Regions from separate parts of the Kribbella sp. NPDC005582 genome, predicted to be linked through region 1. Evidence: predicted binding sites of a transcription regulator. Region 1 holds the regulator's gene; each other region holds the start of a gene.

Region 1 (7,285 bases):
CTACGAGGCGACCGTCAACTACGTCGCGACCAACGCGAAGACCGGGCGGACGTTCAAGGACGTCGTGAACACCACCGAGGGGCAGAAGTTCGCGCCCTTTACCTTCCAGCTGAAGCTCGAGCCAGGCCAGTGGCAGATCGAGGCCTACCTGCTGTCGGCCGAGAACGGCGCGGTCAGCGACCTGGACACCAAGACCATCGTGGTGCGCTGAGTACGATCGACTCGTGATGATCGAACTCGCCGACTATCAGTTCGGGCTCGGCGCGCGGAACCGGCTCGCGGAGGCAGCACAGCCCGGGCGAGACGGCGCGCTGGCGGCGCTCGAGACGTTCTACTACGCGCTCAACCAGCAGGACCTCGACGTCCTGACGGCGGTCTGGACCGACGACGAACTGGTCCAGCTGAACAACCCGCTCGGTGGCATCCTGCGTTCCCGGGCCGCGGTGGCAGACCTCTACCGCAAGGTCTTCGCCGGCGACCTCCGCCTCCAGGTCACCTTCGGCGACGCGGCCACCTACTGGCACGCGGACTCGGTGGTCTTCGCCGGTCGCGAGACCGGCAGCTACCAGCACCCCGACCGTGGCGAAGTGCCGCTCACGATCCGTACGACGCGCATCTTCTCCTACGACGACGGCCGCTGGGCGCAGGCTCATCACCACGGCAGCATCGACGACCCCGAGGCGCTCGCCACCTACCAGCACGCAGTGCGGGGCTAGCGCCAGTTCACGGGCGGACGACTCGTCGCTCCGCCAACACCAACGGATATCCGTTGCTGTTGCCCGTTCGCTCCCCGTATACGAGCTGAGGAGGGGCAACACCCGGGGATATCCCATCGATCAGGGCGGCGTTCACGCCGCTAGCGGCAACCACCGTTCATCTGTAGCCAATGACAACCTCAGCGGGCCGCGCACGCCTGCGCCACCGCTGGCCCGGGCGGGTCAGGCCACGGATCCACGCACGAGCCGCACGGGCGGGTTAGCTGCCCCGGCCCATTAGCTCCAGCGGGAGCGGGCGAGGAGGGCTGAGGCGGCGGCCACGCCGGCGGTCGACGTACGGAGGACTGTGTCGCCGAGGCGGACCGGCTCGACGGCGAAGGCGGCCAGCTCGACGGGGGCGATTCCGCCTTCGGGGCCGATGACGATCACGATGTCGCCGGTGGCTGGGACCTCGAGGCCGGCGAGGGGGACAGTCGCTTCCTCGTGCAGGATCACGGGCAGAGCCGCGTCCTGCAGCAGTTTGGCGATCTCGGGCGTCGTCGCGATCGGGGCGACCTCGGCGAACCACGACCGGCGGGACTGTTTGCTCGCCTCGAAGGCCCAGGCCTGCCACTTGGTGAGCGTCTTCGCGGACCGCTCGGGGTTGCTGCGGAACTGACTGCGCTCCGCGTTCCACGGCACGATCACGTCGGCGCCGACCTCGGTCAGCATTTCGACGGCCAGTTCGGCGCGCTCCCCCTTCGGCAACGCCTGTACGACGACGAGCCGCGGCGTACCGGGTGCTTCGCTGCCGCGCTGGTCGACGGCCACGGTCAGTCCGGACTTCGAGGCGGTCGTCACCGGGCCCTCGGCCCACGCGCCCCGGCCGTCGGTCAGCCGGATCCGCTCGCCGGGGCCGATCCGCCGTACGACGGCGGCGTGCCGGCCCTCCGCCCCGTCCAGGGTCAGCTCCTCGCCGTCGAGTTCGGCGGCGAAGAAGACCGCAATGCCCATCTCTAGTGCTGGCCGAAGGCGTCGCGGAGGCGACCGAAGACACCCTTGTGGGCTGCCTGGATCTGACCCTGCGGACGCTCCTCGCCGCGAGCCACCGCGAGCTGCTGGAGAAGCTCGACCTGACTCTCGTCGAGTTTGGTCGGGGTCTCGACGATGATCTGCACGATCAGGTCGCCGCGGCCCGCGTGCCGCAGCCGCGGTACACCGCGCGCGGTCAGCGTCATCGCCGTCCCGGACTGCGTGCCGGGCCGGATCTCCAGCGGGGTGCTCTCGCCCTCCAGCGTCGGCAGGTCGATCGTCGTCCCGAGGGCGGCCGCCGTCATCGGCAGGGTCACCGTGCAGTGCAGGTCGTCGCCGTTGCGGGTGAAGACCTCGTGCTGCTCAACCTCGATCTCGACGTACAGGTCACCGGCGGGACCGCCGCCGGGGCCGACCTCGCCCTGGCCGGACAGCTGCACCCGGGTGCCGGTGTCGACGCCGCCGGGGATCTTCACAGTGACCGTACGGCGGGAGCGGACGCGGCCGTCGCCGGCGCATTCCACGCACGGGTTCGGGATCGTCGTACCGAAGCCGCGGCAGTTCGGGCAGGGGCGCATGGTGCGCACCTCGCCGAGGAACGAGCGCTGGGTGTGGGTGACCTCGCCGCGACCGTGGCAGATCTCGCAGGTGACCGGCTCGGAGCCCGCCGCCGCGCCGGAGCCCGAACAGGTCGGGCAGAGTACGGCGGTGTCGACCTTGAGCTCGCGGGTGGTCCCGAAGGCCGCCTCGGCGAGGTCGATCCGCAGCGGGATCAACGCGTCCTGACCACGGCGGGTCCGCGGCCGCGGCCCGCGGGTGGCCCCGCCGGTCTGGCCGAAGAACGCGTCCATGATGTCGGTGAAGGTGAACGCCTGACCGAAGCCGCCCGGTCCGCCCCCCGCACCGGCCGACGCGAACGGGTCGCCGCCGAGATCGTGCATCTGCCGCTTCTGCGGATCGCTCAGCACCTGGAACGCGCGGCCGATCTCCTGGAACTTGTGGTGCGCGTCCTCGGAGTCGTTCACGTCCGGGTGGTACTGGCGTGCCAGTTTGCGGTACGCCTTCTTGATCTCGTCCGCTGAAGCGTCACGGCTGACGCCCAGGACGGCGTAGTAATCGGTGCTCATACTCCAGACCAGGGGTTGGTGGTGGGGGTGTGTGATGGTCCAGCGCCGTAGCGAGCAAGTGCTCGGGGCGGTAGCTCGGCGTGCTGGAGGGGAGGCCTCGATGTGGTTCCATCGTGGCCTTTCCTCCAGTGCGGCGAGATGCCGTGCCGAGTGCTGCGCAGTAGGCGTTGGGCCATCACACACCCCCTTTCATCAGGATTCGGCCAGGATCTGGCTGACGTAGCGCGCGACGGCCCGGACAGCGCCCATCGTGCTCGGGTAGTCCATGTGGGTCGGGCCGACGATGCCGAGCGTGGCCAGCGCCTCCGACTTCGACCCGTAGCCGGTCGCGACCACCGAGGTGGTGGCCAGCTCCTCGTACGGGTTCTCGTGACCGATGCGGACGGTCAGGGTCTGTGGGTGGGTCGCCTCACCGAGCAGCTTGAGCAGGATGACGTGCTCCTCCAGCGCCTCCAGCACCGGCTTCACGTTCCGCTCGAAGTCGTCGCCGTACCGGGTCAGGTTGGCGGCGCCGCCGACGGCGATCCGCTGCTCGCCCATCTCGTCGGTGAACGCCTCGAGCAGGGTGGAGACGATCGCGCTCACCAGCGACCGGTCCTCCGGGGCGAAGTTGTCGGCGACGGCGGCCAGCGAGGTGGCCGCTTCGGTCAGCCGCTGGCCGACCATCGCCGTGTTCAGTCGCGACCGGAGGTCGGCGACCAACTGCTCCTCGATGTCCTTCGGGAGCTCGACGATCCGCTGCTCGACCCGGCCGTTGCTGGTGATCAGCACGAGCAGCAGTCGGCGCGGGGTCATCGTGACCACCTCGATGTGGCGAACGCTCGACCGGTTCAGCGACGGGTACTGCACGATCGCGACCTGGCGGGTGATCTGCGCCAGCAGCCGCACGGTCCGCCGGACGACGTCGTCCAGGTCGACCGCGCCGCCGAGGAAGGACGTGATCGCCTTCTTCTCGGCCGCGGAGAGCGTCTTGACCGTGCTCAGCTTGTCGACGAACAGCCGGTAGCCGGCATCGGTCGGGATCCGACCGGCGCTGGTGTGCGGCTGGGTGATGTACCCCTCCTCCTCCAGCGCGGCCATGTCGTTACGCACGGTGGCCGGGGAGACGCCCAGGTTGTGCCGGTCGACCAGAGTCTTCGAGCCGACCGGCTCATGGGTGGCCACGTAGTCCTCGACGATGGCGCGGAGAACATCCAGTTTGCGTTCGTCCAGCACGCGCACCACCCTCTCCCAGCCGGCCAGTACGACCTGGCACTCACAAGTTCAGAGTGCCAGTCTAGGCGGTGTCGGGCGTCGCTCCCAACGGAACCGCTGCGGGGCGCGTCACGGTGCTCGCCACATCCAGCGGTTGATCCTGTACGGCGGAGTCGATGAACGACTCGAGTACGTCGAGCACGTGGTACGCCAGCTCGCCGTTCGCCCGGTGCGGTTCGCCGTTGCGCAGCGCCCGCGCCATGTCCGCGACACCGACGCCACGACCCGAGTCGGCGTACCCACCGGCGACCGGTACCTCGGTCCACTCCCGGTTGGCCGCAGTGACGAGCTCGACGGCGCCGTCGAAGGTGTTCGGGTCCGGAACGGACAGACTGCCCTCGGTGCCGTGCACCTCGATCCGCGGCAGCCGCCCGGCCCACACGTCGAACGACATCAGCACCGTGGTCAACGCACCCGACTCATGCTCCAGTACGCCGGTCAGGTGCGTCGGCACCTCGACCGGGAACACGGTCCCGGCCCGGGGGCCGGTGTGGATCATCCGCTCCTGTTTCGACCGACCGGCCCGCGCGGTCACCCGGCGTACCGGGCCGAGCATGGTGACCAGGCTGGTCACGTAGTACGGGCCCATGTCGAGCACCGGGCCGCCACCAGGCTGGTAGTAGAACTCCGGCGCCGGGTGCCAGAGCTCGTGGCCGGGCGTAACCATGAAGGCGGTCGCGGCGTGCGGCGTACCGATGTCACCACGATCGATGACGGCTCGCGCGGTCTGGGTGCCCGTGCCGAGGACGGTGTCCGGGGCACAGCCGATGCGCAGGTCGTTCGCAGCGGCGTACTTGAGCAGCGGCTCGGCTTCCGCGCGATCCATGGCCAGCGGCTTCTCGCCGTACACATGCTTGCCGGCGGCCATCGCAGCCTGATGTACGGCGGCGTGCGCCGCGGGGATCGTGAGGTTGACGACGATGTCGACGTCGTCGGCGGCGTACAGCTCATCGGGTGAGAGCGCGCGAACGCCATCGGTCGCGACGGCCTGCGCGCGGGCGAGGTCGAGATCCGCGACCGCGACGACCTCCACACCGGGGAGCTTGGCCAGGTGCTCGAGGTAGGTGCCCGAGATGACGCCGGTTCCGACGATGCCGACCCTTGTCACTTGCTCGCCCACAGCAGCCCCCGCTCGATGATCGTGCGTACCTCGGGGACGTCGAAGTCGTCGAGCTTGTGACCGACCGTGCAGACGAACACGCGGCCCTCACCCCACGTCCGCGTCCAGACCACCGGCATCACGGCGCCCTCGATCCAGGGAAAGTCGGGGTGCGTGTCGAAGGTGGTGGTCGCGAGCACGTTGTTGGTCGGGTCCGCGTGCACGTAGTACTGCTCGGTGTGGACGTCGAAGTGCGTGATGCCCTCGACGATCGGGTGCTCACCGACGACCTCGACGCGGTAGTCGGTGAAGTTGTGCGGGTGCGAGATGAACTGACCGCCGGTGATGAAGCTGTAGTCGGCGTTGTCGCGGAACGAGTCCACGATCCCGCCGTGCCAGCCGGCGAACCCGGTGCCGCGGCGGATCGCCTGGTCCAGGCTCTTGAGGTGCTCCGGATCGGCCTTCGACATCGTCACGCATTGCAGGACGAGATCGACGCCGTCCAGGTCCAGGTAGCTCTCGGTGCTCTCCGAGGTGGTGACGTCGTACCCGTTCTCCTTCAGGTACGGGATGAACAACTCGGTCGCCTCGACCGGCACATGCCCGTCCCAGCCACCCCGCACCACCAGTGCACGTCGTGTCGTCACATCGACCATCCTTCGAAACTTTCGAATGAACTACCGGAATATTCGTAATGACTTTAAGCGTGTGTACCGGGCAAGGTCTAGGGTCGGGCCATGGGTTGGAAGTTCTGGAAGAAGTCGGCTGCAACCCCTTTCCCAGGGGTGCGACCGCAGGATGTCCTGCCGCCGGGCACGTTCGGGCTGGCGGTGGAGGACGTGTTCTCGATCACCGGTCGCGGCACGGTGGTGACCGGGCGGGTGCTCTCGGGCAGTGCGTCGGTGGGTGACCAGGTCGTGGTCGTCCGGGGCGGACAGGTCGTGCTGCAGAGCCAGATCGACGGCGTCGAGATGTTCCGCAAGACCACCACGGTCGCGAACGCCGGCGACAACGTCGGGCTGTTGCTGCGCGGGGTCGCGAAGGACCAGGTGCTCAGAGGCGATGTGATCGGCAAGTAGGGTCCTCGGTATGAGTGGTTGGGCCGAGATCGGCGACAGGTGCTGGGTACGTCGGTACGACGAGTTGGACCTGAACGTCGGGCTGGTCGTGGGATCCGGCGGGGCGTTGGTGATCGACACCCGGGCCACGACCGAAGAAGCCGAGGAACTGCTCGGCCACATCCGCGAGCTGACCGATCTGCCGGTGCGCTGGGTCGTCAACACGCACTCGCACTTCGACCACGTGAACGGCAACAGCGTCTTCACGGATGCGACGGCGTACGCGCACGAGAACACGGTCGAGGCCGCGGAGCTGACCGCCGAGTCGTTCTCGGTCGCGAAGGTGATCGACCTCGGTGATCGCCGGGTCGAGCTGCTCTACCTCGGGAACGCCCACACCGCCGGCGACGCGGTCGTCGTCGTACCGGACGTGAACGTGTTCTTCCTGGGCGACCTCGTCGAGGAGTCCCAGCCCCCGCAGTACGGCGAGGACTCGTTCCCGCTCGAGTGGCCGGACACGTTGGAGCGCGTGATCGGGACGATGCCGAAGGGCGCGGTCGTCGTACCGGGCCACGGCGCGGTCGTCGACGCCGCCTTCGCGACGGCGCAACGAGACGAGATCGGCCAGGTCGCCAATACGATCTCCGACCTCCACCACAACGGCAAGTCGCTCGAGGACGCCCTGCAGCACACCGAGGGCTGGCCGTGGGACCCGGCCGGGCTGCAGGACGCGATCAAGCGCGGCTACGCAGTGCTCGGGCCGCCGCGCCGCCCCACCATTCCGCTCCTCGGGCCCAGCTGAGTAGTTACTCGTTGACATGGGTCAGGTGAAAGGCGCAACTTGATCCATGGCCACGACTGAACAGACGACGCACCCCGACGGCCGGGTCGAGCTCACCGATCCGGATGTGATCGCGACCAGCAAGTACGGGAACGCGGAGCTCGCGCCGACCCGGCTGGCCGATCGGAACTGGACGACGTACAACTACGCCGCCCTGTGGATGGGGATGGCGCACAACA
Region 2 (7,285 bases), on a different contig from region 1:
GACCTGTAACGCGCACGCGCTGTACGCCTTTCCCGACTACGATGCTGTGCCGTGGCCCGCAACGACAGAGCCGGAACGGCGCAGCGCGAACGCGACGAGTGGCAGCTCGGTATCGACTGGGCGCGCTGGCTGCTGTCCGGGAATCACCCGCAGCCGTTGATGATCTACGGTCTCGTCCTCGAGCCGGGTGAGGTCGCCTACGTGAACACGCCGGCGCACTACGCCCGGCTGTACCGGGGGAGCGGCCGCTACACGACCAGCGGCGGCTTCATCATCGGTCACCCGGCGCTCGTGGTCGGCGCGCTGGCGGCCAACGCTGCCGTCAACGCGAGCCGCAAGGCCGCGGCCAAGCGCAACACCGAGCTGATGTGGCGAGACCTGCAAGAGGTCCCGACGGTCGCGACCAACTACCGGATCCTGTGTCAGCTACCGGGGCGTGGCTGGTTGAGCTTCTACTACAACTCGGTGCAGGAGTTCTATCCCGATCCGGCGAACTGGCGGATCACCTTCGGCTTCCAGAACGCCGAACCGCTGCAGCTCGGCGGTCTCGCCATCCCGACGCTGTCCGTACTGACCGCCTGGTCGGTGCTCGGGAGCGACCGCTGGCACGGCGAACCGGGCATCCAGCCGTTGCTCCAGGCCGCTACCGCCCCGCAGGTCGACCCGTACGCCGTCCAGGGTGAGGTGGTCGCCGAGCAGCCCCGTGAGCTCGGCACCGGCGAGCCCCCGCCGACTAGGTAACCTGGAACCATGACGACCCCCTACGAGGACGACGAGCCGGTGCTGCCCGACCAGACCCGCGACGACGACCCGCGGAGCTGGGGCGAAGGCGACTCCTCCGGCGACGATGACGAGCGCATCCTGCGCGAGGTCCCCCCGCACCACGGATGAGCAGTACGGTTCTGCTCGTCCATGGAGGCCTGTGGGAGCCCATGGACGCCGAAGCCTTCTGGGGTGCGCCGGGTATCACCGCGGCGCTCACAGCGGTCGGCCTGACCGTTGTGGCCCCGGACCGTCCGAAGCGTCCGAGCGATTGGGCGGTTGAGGTCGAAGTGCTTGGTGAACACCTGGCCGACTCCACCGAGCCGGTCACGATCATCGGTGCATCCAACGGATGCACAGCAGCTGCTCGGCTTGCCTTGATCTATCCCGCTCTGGTTGATCGGCTGCTGCTCGCGTGGCCCGCGACCGCCGGTGACGCCGCGGTCGACACGCTCACGCTGGCCGGTCTTCTGGGGCGTGGTTGCAGGGTCGACGACGCCAATCGGCTACTTGCCGGCGACACTCTTCGCGGTACGACGGATGCCGAGCTGGCCGGCCTCGGCCGGGTGCCGGTAGCTGTTCTTCCGTCGTTGCTCGAGAACCCGGTGCATCAGCGCCGTACGGTCGATGCCCTGCTGAAGGTGATTCCGGGAAGCCGGGAGGTGGCCGGTTACCCGGAACCACCGCGGCCCGACTTCCCGCCGTACCTGGATCAGTTCGTGCGGACGATCGTGGAGTTCGTGGACTAGGAGCGCTCGCGCAGGAAGTCCCGGATCTCGGTCAGCAGCTGCTGGTCGGTGGTCAGCGGGTCCGGCTCCGGCTCCTGACCGCGGGCGCGGCGCTCGGCCAGCTTGTTCAGCGGCATGACGATAACGAAGTAGATCGCCGCCGCGACGAACAGGAAGTTGAGAACCGCCTGCAGGATCAGGCCGATCGAGAACTCTGACCTGTTGATGGTGAACGACAGCACGCCGGAGATGTCCGGCTTGCCGAAGATCGCCGCGATCAGTGGGTTGATCAGTCCGTCGACGATTGCCTTGACGACCAGAGCGAACGCTCCGCCGATGACGACCGCGACCGCGAGGTCGACCACGTTGCCGCGCATGATGAATTCTTTGAAGCCCTTGAGCATGAGCACTGCCTCCACGAAGCGGATGTTGTACTCGGGTCAACGTAGGACTGTGCCGCGCGTCACGCGAGGGCCCGCGCCGGAGCGATCAGCTCGTATCCGGCGTCAGGGCGACGCTGATTCTCGAATTCGTGGTGGCCTGCGCCAGTCTGGCGGCGACGGCGGGGGAGACTGCCGTCACGATCAGTGCACCTGTCGACCGTGACGAAGGCAGCGCGATCACGCGGACCGCGTGGGCGACGAGCCCGGCCGCGGCGGTCGCCGTACTGGTCCCGGCGTAGAGGTCGAGGCGGTCGCCGACCCGGAGCAGCGCGCCGACCTCGGCGTCGTCGATGCGGAACGGATAGGCGACGGATCCGGATGGGACGAGGCCTGGGCCCAGGAAGCGGGCATCGGTGAGCGGTTCGCCGGCTCTGACAGGTCCGGCCAGGACGCGACTGGTGAGGTCGGTGCCGGGTCTGAGCGCTCCGGAGGGGACGGACTCGGCGGGGAAGGCGAGCGAGCGTAGGTCGCCGCCGGCAGGCACGGCTCCGCCGGGCAGATCGCGCGCCGCGGCAAGGACGGCGACTGTCGGCGGAGCGGCCGGAGCGAGGGAGGTCAGGCCGAAGTAGACCGCGGCCGCTGCGGCGACACCCGCCAGCAGACGGCGGTGCCAGCGTGCGGCCCGGGAGAGATCGCGGAGGAACGAAAGGCTTGTCATGCCAGAGAAAGTACGAGCTTCTCTGGCGCCTTCTTCAGTTATCCACAGACCAAATCAGGCAGCGCTGGACGAGCTGCCCTTGCTCGACGACGACGATGAAGAAGACGACGACGAGTCCGAAGACTTGGCCGCCGGCTTGCTGTCCGAGGAGGACGAGGAAGACGTCGAAGACGACGAGGAGGAGGTCTCGGCCTTGGCCGGGACCGAGCTCTTACCGCTCGAGCGGCTGTCCGTGCGGTAGAAACCGGAGCCCTTGAAGACGACACCCACCGCGTTGAAGACCTTACGCAGCGTGCCCTGGCACGCGGGGCAGACCGTCAAGGCGTCGTCGGTGAAGCTCTGCCGCACCTCGAGCGCCTCACCGCAGTCGGTGCACTGGTACTGGTACGTGGGCACGGTTGGTTCCCTTCGGGCGTTGGCACTCCTACTACTCGACTGCTAATAATGCGTCAGCGGGCCGAAGTATTCCAAACTTCCGCGTGAACCGGCCCCCATTTGGGGCCTCGGGCCGCATTCTCTACGGTTGGGTCCGTGCGTCGCCTGCTTCGAGCCGTCATCATCTGCGGTATCGCCGTCGCCACGGTCCTCGTGGTGATCGCCGGTACTGCCGTCTTCGTCGTCCGCCACTCCTTCCCGACGTACGACGGGACGGTCGAGCTGGCGGGTCTGGACGCCGATGTCGAGGTGGTCCGGGACAGCAACGGGATCCCGCAGATCTATGCCTCGAACCCGGCCGACCTGTTCGCCGCGCAGGGCTATGTGCACGCGCAGGACCGGTTCTTCGAGATGGACTTCCGCCGGCATGTCACCGCGGGCCGGCTGAGCGAGCTGTTCGGCAAGGACGCGCTGGAGACGGACAAGTTCGTCCGCACGCTGGGCTGGCGGCGGGTCGCGGAGAAGGAGCTCGGCCTGGTCGAGCCGTCCACCCGGCAGTACCTGGACGACTATGCCCGTGGCGTGAACGCGTACCTGGACAAGCACAGCGGTTCCGGGCTCAGCCTCGAGTACGCCGTCCTCGGCCTCGATCCGAACGGTCGCCGTGACTACCGTCCGGAGCCGTGGACCGCAGCCGACTCGCTGGCCTGGCTGAAGGCGATGGCGTGGGACCTCGGCGGCAACATGGACGAGGAGCTCACCCGGACCAAGCTGCTCGCCACGCTGCCTTCCAAGAGTGTCGACTCCCTTTATCCGGCGTACCCCTTCGACCGGAACGAGCCGATCGTCCCAACGGCGTCGGTCGGCGCCGACGGCAAGTTCAGTGCCACGCCCCCGGCCGGCAACGAGATCCGGCGCGGCATGCTGACCGCCGGCCTGCTGAAGTCACTCGACACGGTGGAGAAGGTCGCCAAGGGCCTGCCGCAGCTGCTCGGCCAGGGCGACGGCATCGGTTCGAACTCGTGGGTCGTGTCCGGTGACCACACCGACAGCGGGAAGCCGCTGCTGGCCAACGACCCGCACCTGGGCGCGACCATGCCGGGCATCTGGTCGCAGGTCGGTCTGCACTGCACCAAGCTGAGCCGCACCTGCCCGTACGACGTTTCCGGCTTCAGCTTCTCCGGACTGCCCGGCGTGGTGATCGGCCACAACACGGCGATCTCCTGGGGCTTCACGAACCTCGACCCCGACGTCCAGGACCTGTACCTGGAGCGGATCGAGGGCAACAACGTCCTCTACAACAACCGCTGGAAGCCGCTGACCACGCGTGAGGAGACCTTCCAGGTCGCCGGTCAGGACCAGCCGGTCAAGATCACCGTGCGCGAGTCCCGGCACGGCCCGATCATCTCCGACGTCGGCGCCGACCAGCGCGAGACCGGTGAGCTGGCCGCCCGCCGCGACAAGGCCGCCAAGCCGTACGGTGTCGCGCTGCAGTGGACCGCGCTCCGGCCGGGGAAGACCGCCGATGCGCTGTTCGCGATCAACCGGGCCCAGAACTGGACCGAGTTCCGCGAGGCGGCGAAGCTCTTCCAGGTCCCCTCGCAGAACCTGATCTACGCCGACACCGAGGGCCACATCGGCTACCAGGCGCCCGGGCTGGTGCCGATCCGCAAGGTCGCCAGCGGGAAGTGGCCGGTGGCCGGCTGGGATCCGAAGAACGACTGGACCAAGTACATCCCGTTCGACGCGATGCCGACCGAGTTCGACCCGGCCGACGGGATCATCGTCACCGCGAACCAGGCGGTGGTGCCGAAGACGTACCCGTACTTCCTGAGCGACAGCTGGGACTATGGCTACCGCTCGCAGCAGATCCTCGAGCGGATCAAGTCGGCCGGCACGCTGGACGCGGCCAAGATGGCGTCGATCCAGCTGGACACCAAGAACCGGGCCGCCGAGATGCTGGTGCCGTCGCTGCTCAAGATCGGGATCAACGACGACTTCGACCGGCAGGGGCAGGACACGCTGAAGGACTGGGACTTCACGCAGCCGGCCGACTCCGCACCGGCGGCGTACTTCAACGTCGTCTGGCGCAACCTGCTCGCGCTGACGTTCCACGACCAGCTGCCGAAGGAGGCCTGGCCGGACGGCGGGTCGCGCTGGGTAGAGGTCGTGCACACCCTGCTCACCCAGCCCAACAACAGCTGGTGGGACGACCTGCGGACGCCGCAGGTCGAGAGCCGCGACGACATCCTGCGTGAGGCTCTGGTCGACGCCCGCGAGGAGATCACCAAGAAGATGGCCCGCGAGCCGTCGAACTGGCAGTGGGGCCGGCTGCACAAGCTCACGCTGGAGAACCAGACGCTGGGCACCTCCGGGATCGGAGTGGTCGAGAAGCTGTTCAACCGCGGTCCGTACGAGCTGGGTGGCGGGACGTCGATCGTGGACGCGACCTCCTGGGACGCGTCGGTGGGCTACGAAGTGACCGCGACGCCGTCGATGCGGATGGTGGTCGACCTGTCGGACTTCGACAAGTCCCGCTGGATCAACCTGACCGGTACGTCGGGCCACGCGTTCTCGAAGAACTACACCGACCAGACCGAGCTCTGGGTGAAGGGCGAGACGCTGCCCTGGGCGTTCACTCGTGGTGCGGTCGAGGCGAAGCGCAAGCACACGCTGACGTTCACGGGCAAGCCCGAGCGTTAACCGAGTGGGACGAGCCCGGTCGGCGTGAGCGCTGCGCCGACAAGGTGGTCGTGCGGATCGGACGGCAGTGCCTCCACAACCTCGGAGTCGTAGACGGCTGCCCAGATCGGCGTACCAGGGGTTGTGCGGGTGAGTGCCCGATCGTAGGAGCCGCCGCCGCGCCCCAGCCGTACGCCGTCGCGCGCCACGGCTACGGCCGGACAGATGACGAGTTCCGCCGTACTGATCGCCGCCGGGCCCAGATCGGCCCGGGGCTCCGACAGTCCGAGCCGCCCCGGCACCAGATCGGCCGCTCCAGGTGCCACACCCCAGCCGAGGTCGTTGTCGGCGTACAGGATCGGTAGCAGGACCTCGTGGCCGCCGGCCAGCAGCCAGTCGATCAGTGCGCCCGTCTGCGGCTCCGCGCCCATCGAGACGTACAGGGCGATGCGCTGCGGCATCCGGAGCGAGCGGGCACCTGGCAGCAGGTCCTCAGCGGGCCTTGCGGCGCGGGCGGTGAGGAAGTGCTGCCGCGCAACGGTCTTGGACGCGAACACGGTCCGATCGTAGGTGGGGGTGACGGGGTTAACACTGCGATTGCTCCGTGTCCCCTAGGGTTGTCATATGAGTGAGGCGGGGTTACAGCAGGCTCAGGACAAGATGCGGGCGGCCGGTGCGGCAGAGGTGGCCATCCGCGTCTTCACCCACTACTACCGGCTACTGGAGTCCGGCCAGCAGGGGACGATCCGCGAGGACGACATCGAGCCGGTGGGCGACCTGCCGCATCTGGACCACCTCGACCCGGCTCCGGAGGCGATGCAGGCCGCGCTCGCCGAGACGGTGGTGATCAAGCTCAACGGCGGCCTCGGTACGTCGATGGGCGTCACCGGACCGAAGTCCGCGCTGCCGGTCAAAGACGGGCTGAGCTTCCTGGACATCATCGCCCGGCAGATCCTCAGCACGCGCCGCCAGTACGACGTACCGCTGCCGCTGGTGCTGATGAACTCCTTCCGCACCAGGGAGGAGTCACTCCAGGTCCTGAGCGAGTACGACGGCCTCCCGGTCGACGGCCTGCCGCTGGACTTCCTGCAGAACATGGAACCCAAGCTGCTCGCGGACGACCTCACACCGGCCGAGTGGGAGGCCGATCCCGAGCTGGCGTGGTGCCCGCCGGGTCACGGTGACCTGTTCACCGCTCTGGTCGCCTCCGGCACGCTGGACGCGCTCCGCGAGCACGGCTTCCGGCACGCGTTCATCTCGAACGCCGACAACCTCGGTGCGACCGCGGACCCGCGGATCGCCGCCTGGATGGCCGAGCACGACGTGCCGTTCGGGATGGAGGTCTGCCGGCGGACCCGGTCCGACCGCAAGGGCGGGCACGTGGCGGTCCGCAAGTCCGACGGCCGGCTGATCCTGCGGGACAGCGCGCAGGTCGCCGAGGAGGACACCAAGTACTTCCAGGACGTCACCCGGCACCGCACGTTCAACACCAACAACCTGTGGATCGACCTGGACCGGCTGGCCGAGCTGATGGACGGCCACGACGGCATCCTCGGGCTGCCGATCATGGTGAACCGCAAGACGGTCGACCCGGCCGACCCCAGCTCGCCGAAGGTGATCCAGCTGGAGACGGGGAT
Region 3 (7,285 bases), on a different contig from region 1:
CGTCTAGTGAGCCGCTCATCGCGCTGCGACCGCCGGTGATGTTTGCCCACGGCAACGATGACACGGTCACCTCGCCGGGTGACACCCGTGCCTACGCCAATCGCCTCCGCGCCGCCGGTACTCCGGTCTCGCTGGTCTGCCTCGCCGGCGAGACCCACGCCATGCTCCACCGCACCCACGACTGGAACGCCCTGGTCGCCACCTTCACCGAGTACGCGCTCACCGGCTCCGGCGAGTTCGTGCCCGAAGACCTTCAGTGGCCCACCGCCGAGTCGCCGACCTCCACCGCCACCGCCGTACTCAACGTCGCCTGGACCCGCCTCCGCCTACCAGTCCGAGAGCGCATCCGCGTCACCAACCCGAAGTAGCCGCTTTCCCCACCCACGCGATGCTCGAGGTGAGGTCGTTGGCGTCACTCGCCGAATGCACCTTGAGCACGCACCAGCCATCTCCCCGCCGTACAAGTGACTGAGGGGTGCTCAAGGTGAGCACGGTGATGACTTTGAGCACCGGTCGACCAAGTCTCGTGGCTGCGGTTGGTCGAGGGGTGCTCAAGGTGACTGGTCGGTCGGGGCAACCACAGCCCGGAACCTCAGGCAACGGATAGGTGGTCGCAGCCTCGCCAGCACCTCAGCCACCGCGTCGCTCAACCCACACGCTGTACGTCGGCCGGAGCCGGCATCAGCCACCGCGGACGTCCTCGGCCGAGCTTCGTCCTCGGCTGCGCTCGAACCCGGAGCAGCCGGCGACGCCTTCGGGGCGCCGACCGCGGCTGAGGTGTCGCAAGGTCAGCGACCAGACGTTCCCATCGCCGGGGCCGGGGAACATTTCAGCCCTGAGCGGCCCAACATGCACCCCACATCCCCCGCTACATGGAGGCGGAACAGGCGACGCTCCGCTTCACGGAGTGCCACTGCCACTGGGTGACAGTACGCATCCGTGAACCACAACCGCGGGCATGCACACGACTACGACAGCTTCGTCGCCTGGAACCAGTACGTCGTGGGCGAGAACAAGGTATTACCTGTCCACACCCCCGGCCATGGGGTTCGCCCCCAACTCCGGCCCTCGCCTCGCGGCCCCAAACCGGTTTGGGGCGGATCCAGGACTGGATCGGGGGTGCATGCTCCCCGAACCGGTTTGGGGCGGCAGGTTGGGCACCCGAGACGGGCGCGACATGGGTGGTGCCGGGAGACCGGTGCATGGAGGGGCGCGCGATGAGCGGTGCGTGGAGGGGGGCGGCGCTTGGTGTGCCGGGGGAGCCGGCTGGGATGCGCGATACGTGGCGGACGCTCGGCTGTGCGGTGCTGGCGCGCATAGAGCACCGCGATACGTGGCGGGGTGCGTACGGCGGCGCTGTGCGTGCGCGCGCAGCAGCACGACGGCAGGTGGAGGGTGCGTACGGCGGCGCTGCGCGTGCGCGCGGCAGCGGCACGACGGCACGTGGAGGGTGTGTACCGCGCTGCGTGCGCGCGGCAGCTGCACGGCGGTGCGTGGAGGGGGCGCGGTGCGCGGTGGGCCGAGGGAGCGCGCGGTGCGCGGCGAATGCTCGGCGGCGCTGCGCGTCTGCGCGGCAGCGGCACGGCGGCACGTGGAGGGTGTGTACGGCGGTGCGTGCGCGCGGCAGCGGCACGGCGGTGCGTGGAGGGGGCGCGTCTGCCCGGCAGCGGCACGGCGGCACGTGGAGGGGACGTGCGGCGGCGCGGCGCATGGGCGCGGCAGCAGCGCGGCGGCGTGGAGAGGGCGCGCGGTGCCCGGTGCGCCGAGGGGGCGCGCGGGACGCTCGGCGGTGCGGAACGTGCAGGCGGTAGCAGCGTGGAGGGGACCGCGCTGTGGTGCAAGTTCGTGGAAGGCGATGCGGTGGTAGCGGTGCGGCGGTGCGCTGCTTGCTAGGTGAAGGCCGGTGCGCTGGCGTGCGGGGGGAGTCCGCCGGGCGGGGAAGGGCTCGGCGGGAGAGAAGCCTGGGGTGGGGGATTGCCGCTTGCCCCAGGTGAGCGGTCAGCGGCCGACCGGTTCTGGTCAGCGTGCCGGGGGTGGGTGAACGAGGGGTGACGGCTTAGTGGCGGGCCCCCGGGGAGTGCATCAACTGGACGCAGCACCTCGTCCGCCGGCTAACCGCCCGGGGGCCCGCTCTTCGGTCGATCATATGTTCGAATACAGATCGAATGCAAGTCGGGTCTCAGATGCGGCGGCAGGAGTAGGCGACGGCGTCGCGGCCGATGCGGGTGATGACGAGGGTGGCGGAGGTGGTGCCTTTGGGGGCGAGCTTTTTGCGGAGTACGGCGGGGTCCAGGTCGATGCCGCGTTTCTTGATCTCGAGGGTGCCGATGTCAGCGCTGCGTACCCAGGCGCGCAGGGCTTTCTCCTTGTAGGGCAGTTCCTCGACGATCTCGTACGCCGATGCGAGCGGCGTAGGCACGAGCTTGTCCGCGGTCACGTACGCGATCCGCGGGTCGAGCAGCCAGCCGTCGACCGCGGCGGCGACGGCCGTGACCAGGCCGGCTCGTACGACGGCTCCGTCCGGTTCGTAGAGGTAGTTGCCGACCGGACCGCTGTCGGTCTCCGGTGCGTCGGTCACGGTCGCCCCGCCGGGCAGCAGTGTCGCTCGTCGCGCAGTGCCGGAGTACAGCGCGCCTGACCACAGTGCGGCCTCTTTCACCTCACCGGCATCGCTGATCCACTCCGCCTCGACCCCATCGGGCACGGCGTCGTGCGGAATCCCCGGTGCGACCTTCACGCAGGCAGTCCGCTCCAGCAGTCCAGTGATGAAGCTCCACGGCGGCGAGTAGGCGTTGTGGTCGAACACTCGGCGTCCGTCCGCTCTCCGCGCCGGGTCGGCGAACACCACGTCGTACGGCGTGAGGTCGGCGGACTCGGCGTCGCCGACCAGCACCTCGCCTGGCAGGTCAAGCGCAGCGAGGTTCGCGCGCGCGGCTGCAGCGGTTTCGGGGTCGCGTTCGACGCCGGTGACTCGCAGGCCGGCGCGGGCGGCGCTGATCAGGTCGCCACCGATTCCGCAGCCCAGATCGATCACACTGCTGCCGGGCAACGCCGCAGCGATCCGTGCGGCCCGGTGTGTGCCGACCACGGTGCGAGTGGCCTGTTCATAGCCATCAGGCGTGAAGTACATCAGCGCAGCATCCGCACCGAACTTCGCGGCCGCCCGGTGGCGCAGTGCGGCCTGGGTGACGGCGGCACTGACCAGAGCGCCGTCGTACCGGCGACGGAGCTTCTCGACGAGCTGTAGCTCTCTACCTGCCTGGTACTCCGCACATGCGGCCGCCAGGACCTCGGGCGCGTCCAGTAGGGCGGTGAGAGTCACCCGCGCAGTTTAGAGCGGGCTCGAGCAGGTCTTGCTCCAAGTGCGGGTGGAGGTGGAGTAGAGGCGCCAGTTCATCGCTGAGCGAGTCTTGGGGCCGTAGATGCCGTCCGCGATGATCTTGTGCTTGCGCTGGACCATGGTGACCACGGCGCGGGTGTTCTTGCCGTAGATGCCGTCGACGGTGAGCTTGCTGCCGTAGCAGGAGTTCAGGTTCCGCTGCAGTACCTGGATGGCGGTCTGCGGGTCACCGGTCCGGTCCGAACCGCGGTGCGGCGTATCGCCGTACTTGAGGTTGCAGTTGGTGCTGGAGCTGCCGTTGACCGACGGCATCGGGATGCCCCAGGTCTTGTTGACCGGGATGAGCCGGGCCGAGCGGCACTGGACCAGCTTGGCCTCGGCTGCGGCCGCAGCCTCCAGGGCGGTCTGGTCGCCGGCCTTGGTCGCTGCGAGCGGTGCCGCCTGGTCGCTCGCAGGCTTCGGAGCGGCCGCCTGTTGCTGCTTGGAGGCGTTCGCCGCGACCGCACCGACCGCCAACGCACCTACGGCGGCGAGCACCACGAGGGTGCGGCCGGAGAGTTTCGGCAGTTTGGGCAGCGTGAAAGCCATGAGAAGACGGTCCCACGCCGGCCTGCGTTAGGCCAGCGCATGACCACTATCCGCACACGCCTGACTGCTCAGAGCTTGTCGTAGCAGCCCTTGCTCCACACCTTCGTGGTCGGGTTGTACATCCGCCACTTCATCGCCGACCGAGTCTGCGGCCCGTAGACGCCGTCGGCCGGCAGCCGGAGCTTCTTCTGCACCGCCTTCACGGCGTCGCGAGTCTTGGCGCCGTACCGGCCGTCCTTGGACAGCTTGGAGCCGTAGCAGTAGTTCAGGTTGCTCTGCAGGGACTGAATCGCCCGGGCCGGGTCGCCGAATGGGTTCTTCGGGTCGCGGTGCGGGTTGTCGCCGTACTCGAGGTTGCAGGTGATGCTGGTGCTCTCCCACTCGCTCGGGACGTAGACGGTCCAGCCGCCGCCGACGTTCCGGTACGTCGTGGAGTCGCACTGGCTGAGTGGTGCCGCGGACGCGGCGGTCACCGCGAGCGGGCTGATGACAAGGGCGGCCCCGGCGAGGGCCGCGATCGGCAGGCGACGAAACATCTTGTTCTCCCCTGAGACGGGATCCGCGAGTCGGGATCCGGTAGCGAGTTGGACACCGGTACCGGGTTGTTGGTTGCCCGGAGTGTCCGCTCGGGGAGATTTGTTTGGCACTCGAGTTGACCGAGTGCTAATCGCGGCCTAGATTCGGTGTTGGCACTCTCGGTATGAGTGTGCCAACGGTCCGGCCTCCTGAGCCCCGCGACGGCAGGGGAGCGCGACCGCGCAGTACCACAGACAAAAGTGCGAATTTCGACCGTGGAGGTCAGCAAGTGTCGGTCACGATCAAGCCGCTCGAGGACCGCGTCCTCGTCGCGCCGCTCGAAGCCGAGCAGACCACGAAGTCCGGTCTGGTGATCCCGGACACCGCCAAGGAGAAGCCCCAGGAGGGCGAGATCCTGGCCGTCGGTCCGGGCCGGATCGACGACAACGGCAACCGCGTCCCGCTGGACGTCGCCGTCGGCGACAAGGTCATCTACTCCAAGTACGGCGGCACCGAGGTCAAGTACGACGGCCAGGACTACCTGATCCTGGGCGCCCGCGACATCCTCGCAGTCGTCAGCAAGTGACGACCGCCCACTGTTCCTGACTGACACCGCCCCGGTCGCCCCAGGGCGTGTCTCCCAATCCCACGCCTACTGCGCTGCACTCGGCACGGCACCTCGCCGCACTGGTGCAAAGGCCACGATGGAACAGCATCGAGGCCTCCGCCCCAGCGCACCGAGCCACCGCACCGAGCACATGCTCGCTACGGCGCGGAATTGGAAGACACGCCCTAGGCACCGGGGCGGAGTGGGTCAGGACAGTGGGACTGCGTTCGAAGCTTGCAACGAGACATTCAGAAAAGGACTGGTTTTCTTCATGCCGAAGATCCTCGAGTTCGACGAGAACGCCCGGCGCGCGCTGGAGCGTGGCGTCGACAAGCTCGCGAACACGGTGAAGGTGACGCTGGGCCCGAAGGGCCGCTACGTCGTCCTGGACAAGAAGTGGGGCGCGCCGACCATCACCAACGACGGTGTCACCGTCGCCCGTGAGGTCGAGCTGGACGACCCGTTCGAGAACCTTGGTGCGCAGCTGACCAAGGAGGTCGCGACCAAGACCAACGATGTCGCCGGTGACGGCACCACCACCGCGACGGTGCTGGCGCAGGCGCTGGTGCACGAGGGCCTGCGGGCCGTCGCCGCCGGGGTCAACCCGATGGGCCTCAAGCGCGGGATCGAGGCGGCTGTCGAGGCCGTCTCCGCGCGGCTCGTCGAGACCGCCCGGCCGGTGGACGACAAGGGCGACATGGCCCACGTCGCCACCATCTCCGCCCGGGACGCCGAGATCGGCGCCCTGATCGCGGACGCGTTCGACAAGGTCGGCAAGGACGGTGTGATCACCGTCGAGGAGTCGAACACCTTCGGGACCGAGCTCGAGTTCACCGAGGGTATGCAGTTCGACAAGGGCTACATCTCGCCGTACTTCATCACCGACGCCGAGGCCGGCGAAGCGGTGCTGGAGGACCCGTACATCCTGATCCACCAGGGCAAGATCTCCGCGATCGCGGACCTGCTGCCGCTGCTGGAGAAGGTCGTGCAGTCCGGCAAGACGCTGCTGATCATCGCCGAGGACGTCGAGGCCGAGGCCCTGTCCACCCTCGTGGTGAACAAGATCCGCGGCAACTTCACCTCCGTCGCCGTCAAGGCGCCGGGCTTCGGTGACCGCCGCAAGGCGATGCTCGAGGACCTGGCCGCCCTCACCGGCGCCCAGGTGATCGCGCCCGAGGTCGGGCTGAAGCTCGACCAGGTCGGCCTCGAGGTGCTCGGTACGTCGCGCCGGATCGTCGTCACCAAGGACAACACCACCGTTGTCGAGGGTGCCGGCAAGGCCGACGAGATCGAGGCCCGGGTCAACCAGATCAAGGCCGAGATCGAGCGCACCGACTCCGACTGGGACCGCGAGAAGCTGCAGGAGCGGCTGGCGAAGCTCGCCGGCGGCGTCTGCGTGATCAAGGTCGGCGCGGCCACCGAGGTCGAGCTCAAGGAGAAGAAGCACCGGATCGAGGACGCCGTCTCCGCGACGCGCGCCGCGATCGAAGAGGGCATCGTCGCCGGTGGCGGCTCTGCTCTGGTGCACGCTGCCACGGTGCTCGACGACGGCCTGGGCCTGGCGGGCGACGAGCTCGCCGGTGTCCGGATCGTCCGCAAGTCGGTCGTCGAGCCGCTGCGCTGGATCGCCGAGAACGGCGGCTACGAGGGCTACGTCGTGACCTCGAAGGTCGCGGAGCTCGAGATCGGCAGCGGTTTCAACGCCGCCACCGGTGAGTACGGCGACCTGCTCGCGCAGGGTGTCCTGGACCCGGTCAAGGTGACGCGGTCCGCGCTCGCCAACGCCGGCTCCATCGCCGCGCTGCTGCTGACGACCGAGACCCTGGTCGTCGACAAGCCCGAGGACGAAGAGCCCGCCGCAGCCGGTCACGGCCACGGCCACGGTCACTGACCTCAGGCACCAAGCTCCACCCGCACCGCCCCGGCACCTCGTGTGCCGGGGCGGTGTTCTTTATGTGCTTGGGTGGTCTCGTGATTCGTGAGCGCTCCGACGCGGACCTCGACACCTGCGTTGCGCTGCTCCGCGACGTACACGAGCTCGCCGGCTATCCGGTGAACTGGCCCGCGGATCCGCACGCCTGGCTGACCCCGGTCAACCGGCTCGGCTGCTGGGTGGCCGTCGTCGACGACCGGGTGGCCGGCCACGTCGTACTCACGGAAGACAAGCAAGGCGGCGCGGCGGTCGAGCGACTGTTCGTGGACCCGCAGGCAACGCGTGCGGGCGTCGGGCGGCG

The links. Region 1 encodes HrcA, which represses chaperone genes, less so after heat shock. Its sites were predicted from a motif close to TTGGCACTCGNNNNNNNCGAGTGCCAA; they were not measured.
Region 2: a site for HrcA is predicted at 3,007-3,033, ahead of ABZS29_RS03595 (FmdB family zinc ribbon protein). Genes of this name have one in related genera too.
Region 3: a site for HrcA is predicted at 4,569-4,595, ahead of groES (co-chaperone GroES). Genes of this name have one in related genera too.

Annotation. Positions count from the first base shown of each region.
Region 1 is NZ_JBEXCU010000004.1:437,502-444,786, forward strand. It holds gene ABZS29_RS25270 (Gmad2 immunoglobulin-like domain-containing protein) at 1-211, shown strand, start outside; gene ABZS29_RS25275 (nuclear transport factor 2 family protein) at 228-716, shown strand; gene ABZS29_RS25280 (16S rRNA (uracil(1498)-N(3))-methyltransferase) at 993-1,709, opposite strand; gene dnaJ (molecular chaperone DnaJ) at 1,712-2,854, opposite strand; gene hrcA (heat-inducible transcriptional repressor HrcA) at 3,047-4,069, opposite strand; gene ABZS29_RS25295 (Gfo/Idh/MocA family oxidoreductase) at 4,131-5,228, opposite strand; gene ABZS29_RS25300 (ThuA domain-containing protein) at 5,213-5,863, opposite strand; gene ABZS29_RS25305 (EF-Tu/IF-2/RF-3 family GTPase) at 5,945-6,286, shown strand; gene ABZS29_RS25310 (MBL fold metallo-hydrolase) at 6,297-7,067, shown strand; gene ABZS29_RS25315 (NCS1 family nucleobase:cation symporter-1) at 7,114-7,285, shown strand, end outside.
Region 2 is NZ_JBEXCU010000001.1:723,669-730,953, reverse strand. It holds gene ABZS29_RS03620 (hypothetical protein) at 52-741, shown strand; gene ABZS29_RS03615 (hypothetical protein) at 751-891, shown strand; gene ABZS29_RS03610 (hypothetical protein) at 888-1,511, shown strand; gene mscL (large conductance mechanosensitive channel protein MscL) at 1,508-1,909, opposite strand; gene ABZS29_RS03600 (hypothetical protein) at 1,980-2,591, opposite strand; gene ABZS29_RS03595 (FmdB family zinc ribbon protein) at 2,646-2,987, opposite strand; gene ABZS29_RS03590 (penicillin acylase family protein) at 3,123-5,669, shown strand; gene ABZS29_RS03585 (5-formyltetrahydrofolate cyclo-ligase) at 5,666-6,205, opposite strand; gene ABZS29_RS03580 (UTP--glucose-1-phosphate uridylyltransferase) at 6,273-7,285, shown strand, end outside.
Region 3 is NZ_JBEXCU010000001.1:980,530-987,814, reverse strand. It holds gene ABZS29_RS04875 (alpha/beta fold hydrolase) at 1-368, shown strand, start outside; gene ABZS29_RS04870 (class I SAM-dependent methyltransferase) at 2,180-3,322, opposite strand; gene ABZS29_RS04865 (peptidoglycan-binding domain-containing protein) at 3,332-3,928, opposite strand; gene ABZS29_RS04860 (peptidoglycan-binding domain-containing protein) at 3,997-4,464, opposite strand; gene groES (co-chaperone GroES) at 4,734-5,030, shown strand; gene groL (chaperonin GroEL) at 5,323-6,942, shown strand; gene ABZS29_RS04845 (GNAT family N-acetyltransferase) at 7,023-7,285, shown strand, end outside.